2 regions of the Carnobacterium sp. AT7 genome follow, and region 1 is predicted to be linked to the other one. Evidence: a T-box and tRNA genes for the amino acid it is inferred to sense, from the RefSeq annotation. Region 1 holds a T-box; the other holds one or more tRNA genes.
The links. A T-box is a leader RNA that pairs with one kind of tRNA and senses whether it is charged. The one in region 1 lies ahead of leuS (leucine--tRNA ligase), so its partner is inferred to be a tRNA-Leu.

Region 1 (2,486 bases):
AATACAAGTAGCTCAACATACACAGTTAAATCAGGAGATACGTTAACGGGCATTGCGTCGAAAAATGGCGTATCCGTATCAGACTTGAAATCATGGAATAACTTGAAAACAGATATGATTTATGTGAACCAAGCGTTGACAATCAAAGGCGGTTCAACATCCGGTGGAACGACAACACCAGCGCCAAGTACAGGAAACACAAGTAGCTCAACGTACACTGTAAAATCAGGCGATACATTAACGGGCATCGCGTCGAAAAATGGTGTATCCGTATCAGACTTGAAATCATGGAATAACTTGAAAACAGATACAATCTACGTGAACCAAGCGTTGACAATCAAAGGCGGCTCAACATCCGGTGGAACGACAACACCAACGCCAAGTACAGGAAATACAAGTAGCTCAACGTACACTGTAAAATCAGGCGATACATTAACGGGCATCGCTTCAAAAAATGGCGTATCCGTATCAGATTTGAAAAAATCTAATAACTTAACGTCAGATACGATTTATGTTGGTCAAAAATTAATTGTAAAAAGCACGACAACTGCTACAGCACCTGTAAAACCAAATACTAGTAATGTAAAATCGCATAAGGTTGTCAGCAATGATACACTGTGGGATATTGCTCAAAAATACGGTATGTCAGTTTCAGACTTAAAAGCAGTAAATTATTTAAAATCAGATGTTATATTTGTTGGTCAATCTTTGATTATCAAATAAGGATAACAGAGACCAGCCATCAGGTTGGGTCTCTGTTTTTTTTAGCTAAACTAAAAAGGGAGTGTAAATGATGATCGTTACTACAACAACGTCGATTGAAGGCTATGAAATTTCAGCTTATGAAGGAATTGTATTCGGTGAAGTCATCTCTGGGATTAATTTATTCAAAGATATGGGAGCGGGTTTACGAAATATGTTTGGTGGGCGTTCTCAAGGCTATGAAAATGAACTGTTAGAGGCTCGTAGTAAAGCGCTAGAAGAAATGGAAGTAAGAGCTGTAGAACTAGGTGCAGATGCTATCGTTGGAGTGAAAATGGACTATGAAACATTAGGTGCAGATAATGGAATGATCATGGTGACGTGCAGTGGAACAGCAGTGAAAATTAAAAAATGATGTAATTGAGAGAGCAAAAGTCTTATTAGAAATGAACGGACTGCTTTTCTTATTGCTCCAGAGGCTATTTTTTGTTAAAATGAAACCAATAGAAAAAAACAGTGAAAAGGAATAGTAGAAACGATTTTTTTTGAGAGAGTGCATGGGTGGTGGAAATGCATAAAAAAGACTTTTGAACTCGCCTTTAGAGTTGCTTTGTTGAAATAGGAGTAGACAAAGACGTAGCACCTGCGTTAAGGGTATGAGGAGTCTACAATTAATTCGTTTAATTAATGAATAGTTGTAGAAAACATAGGTGGTACCGCGAGTAATGAATTATTTAATCGTCCTATGAGTACAGATAGTCATCTGCATTCATAGGACGATTTTTATTTTGATTAAGAAATGAAAGAGGGATAAATATGAGCTTTAACCATAAAACGATTGAAAAAAAATGGCAAGATTATTGGGCTTCAAATAAAACATTCCGTACAACGGAAGACGCTGAAAAAGAAAATTTTTATGCACTAGATATGTTTCCCTATCCATCAGGACAAGGCTTGCATGTAGGTCATCCAGAAGGCTATACAGCAACAGATATCGTTTCTCGTTTGAAACGTGCTCAAGGATTCAACGTGTTGCATCCAATGGGATGGGACGCATTTGGATTGCCAGCTGAACAATACGCATTAGATACTGGGAATGATCCTGCTGAATTCACTGCGCACAATATCGAAACATTCCGTCGCCAAATCAATTCATTGGGCTTTAGCTACGATTGGGAACGTGAAGTAAATACAACTGATCCTGATTATTACAAATGGACACAGTGGATTTTTACTAAATTATACGAAAAAGGATTAGCTTATGAGGCTGAGGTAGCTGTGAACTGGTGTCCGGCATTAGGAACCGTATTGGCTAATGAAGAAGTAATTGATGGAAAAAGTGAACGTGGAGGACATCCTGTTTTTCGTAAACCAATGAGACAATGGATGTTGAAAATTACAGCGTATGCAGATCGTTTGTTAGATGATCTAGAGTTAGTAGATTGGCCAGAAAGCATTAAAGATATGCAACGCAATTGGATTGGAAAATCAATTGGAGCAAATGTAGTCTTTACTGTTAAAGATACAGATCATAAATTTACGGTCTTTACGACTCGTCCAGATACTTTGTTTGGTGCAACTTACAGTGTCTTAGCTCCAGAATTAGAGTTAGTCAAACAAATTACGACTCCTGAACAAGAAGCTGAAGTAAATGCTTATGTTGAAAAAGTTAGTTTAAAGAGCGATTTAGACCGAACAGATTTGAATAAAGATAAAACAGGAGTGTTTACTGGTGCTTACGCTATTAACCCTGTAAACGGCAAAGAAATCCCGATTTGGATTGC
Region 2 (2,486 bases), on a different contig from region 1:
TCAGGTGATAAGTCATTGATTACTCCAAAACGAGCATTGCTAAACCCTGCAACTTTAGGCGCTCTTACTGGATTAATTTTTTACTTACTGCAAATACAGTTGCCAACACTTTTAAGTGATTCTCTTTTTACTATTGCAGATTTAAATACCCCTTTAGCCATGATTTTATTAGGCAGCTATGTAGCAGAATCTAAATTACTAAATCTCTTTAATCATCCACGAGCTTACTGGACGACTTTTTTAGCTTTAATCCTGTCTCCTATTATTAGTATCTCACTATTATGGTTATTGCCTTTAGATAATTACTTAGTCTTTTTCGTCTTAGCCATTGCAACGGCTGCTCCAATCGCCGTAAATACAGCTTTATTTTCACAACTTTATGGCGGAGATTATGAATATGGTGCGCGTTTAGTTGTTTTATCAACTTTGCTGTCCATTATTAGTATGCCTTTAATGTTACGGTTTGCTGATTTTGTCTTTTTAATGAATTAATTTTTAAAGGCGAAGACAAATAAGAAGCTTCCTATCATATTAATTAACTAAAGAACAGAGCAGATAAAAAGAACCCATCTATTTTGTATAGGTGGGTTCTTTGAATTAGCAAGTAGGATGATAACTCTATCATTTTTCATTTTTTGAAAAAATTTCTTTCATGTAATCATCAAGAAAAAGTTTATAAGTGATAAATAATCCACCTGATGTTTTAAAAAAAGAAACAAAAAATGCCATTTTATGGTGTGAAGAAAGGTATTCACTATAAAAGTAATTTAGTAAAAATACAAGTACTATCCATACAATAAGGGCTAAAATCCATTTTTTTTTTCCATACTTACCACAACTCAATCTATTTAATGTTTTATTCATTCTATTTCGAGAGTCAATAAATTTAGCAAATCGAAAACCTTGATATATCAATGCGGCCGAGAAGAGTCGAACTTCCACCAGGATAATCCTGACCAGCCCCTCAAGCTGGCGCGTCTACCATTCCGCCACGACCGCGTTTAAAAACCTTACTAATACGGTATCCTCGATAATTCTAACGTTAGTTTACGCTTGATTTCGATAATTACCACATTAGTTATTATACAAATACGTGATCTTTTTTGCAATAGCAACAAACGAAACAAAAAAAAGGCAATATAAAATAAGCCGAAAATTAATCCGACTTAAATCTCATATATTCTATTATCGTAAATTAGTCCATTCGAAAGTTTTCTTCGACATATATCCGTTCTTCTTCGGGTGTGGCTAAACGTTCCGCTTCTCCGATATCACCCTCGTTCGAAGACCATATACGATTATGCACTTCTACTGAATTCGAAAAATCCCCTTTTTTCCACGTGGTCAATATCTCACGATAGGATTCTTCGTTTTCCATTTCTGTTTCGTCTAATACCTTAAGTAGCATATCGATGTTTTCTTCTTTCATTTCAAATGCGCCCCACTTAGATTCTGCGTATACCTTTTGATGGGTCATTTCGTGTACTCTACGTTCGAATCCTTCATCGGAATACACATAAGGTAGTGATTCGACTACTTCCGCAGATTCGATTTTTTCTGCTATTTCGGCGTCTTTCGACTTTTCGTTTGCCTTATCAAAAGATATAAAAACTACGGTCATAATCCCCCCTAATACTAATACCCCGAGTAACCCTAAAATAATTTTTTTCAATTTTGTTCTCACCTCATATAATTATCTGAAATTTCTTTCTACGAAATCTTGTTCTTCTTCCGGTGTCAATAACCGTTCTGCTTTTCCAATTGTACCGCCTTCTTCTAACCACACTTTATTGTGTACTTCGACCGCATTAGAAAAGTCCCCGTCTTTCCACTTGTTTAGGACTTCCTTATAATATTCTACTTCTTCATTTGAATTAGATTCTTTTAGTGCTGATAGTAGTGAATCGATGTGTTCTTCGCTCAGTTCGTACACTTCAAACTTGTATTCTGCGTATACTTTTTGGTGCGTCATTTTGTGAATTAATTGTTCGATACCCACGGAATCATTTTCCCACGTTCCTATAAATTCGACGGAAGATGATTCCATATCTGACGGAAGTGTTCCCATATTGATTTCGGGATATTCCTCTATGACACTTTCTTGAAATTTCGATTCTTTGATTGCTTTCGATTCTTCAACTTCTTCTTGCATAGATTCGGTTACATCGACTTCTTCCGTATTTTGATACGTTATGTAAATTACCAACGGCAGCAAACTAAGTATAAACAATGTTAAAACTAATCCTATAAAAAATTTCTTCAAATTAATGTCCTCCTATACCAATTCACTTACTTATTATCATGTTAATTGAAAAATATGAAATTAGCAACCCTTGTTCATGGACCTTCGTTTTGTAATAATAAAAACAAAAATGTGTGTACCTATTCGATCATAAGTGATTTCGCAATAAATACTACGAAAACTATTGTACAAAAAAAAGACACTGCCTAACGTCTAAAATTAAACGTCAAGAAATGTCGGCTCT

Region 2: it encodes a tRNA-Leu, which carries the amino acid that the T-box ahead of leuS (leucine--tRNA ligase) is inferred to sense. The anticodon was not compared.

Annotation. Positions count from the first base shown of each region.
Region 1 is NZ_ABHH01000037.1:5,532-8,017, reverse strand. It holds gene CAT7_RS12625 (LysM peptidoglycan-binding domain-containing protein) at 1-723, shown strand, start outside; gene CAT7_RS10590 (putative heavy metal-binding protein) at 794-1,117, shown strand; T-box leader at 1,210-1,451, shown strand; gene leuS (leucine--tRNA ligase) at 1,519-2,486, shown strand, end outside.
Region 2 is NZ_ABHH01000040.1:5,992-8,477, forward strand. It holds gene CAT7_RS10895 (AEC family transporter) at 1-492, shown strand, start outside; tRNA gene CAT7_RS10905 (tRNA-Leu) at 916-999, opposite strand; gene CAT7_RS10910 (DUF6241 domain-containing protein) at 1,196-1,621, opposite strand; gene CAT7_RS10915 (DUF6241 domain-containing protein) at 1,694-2,263, opposite strand.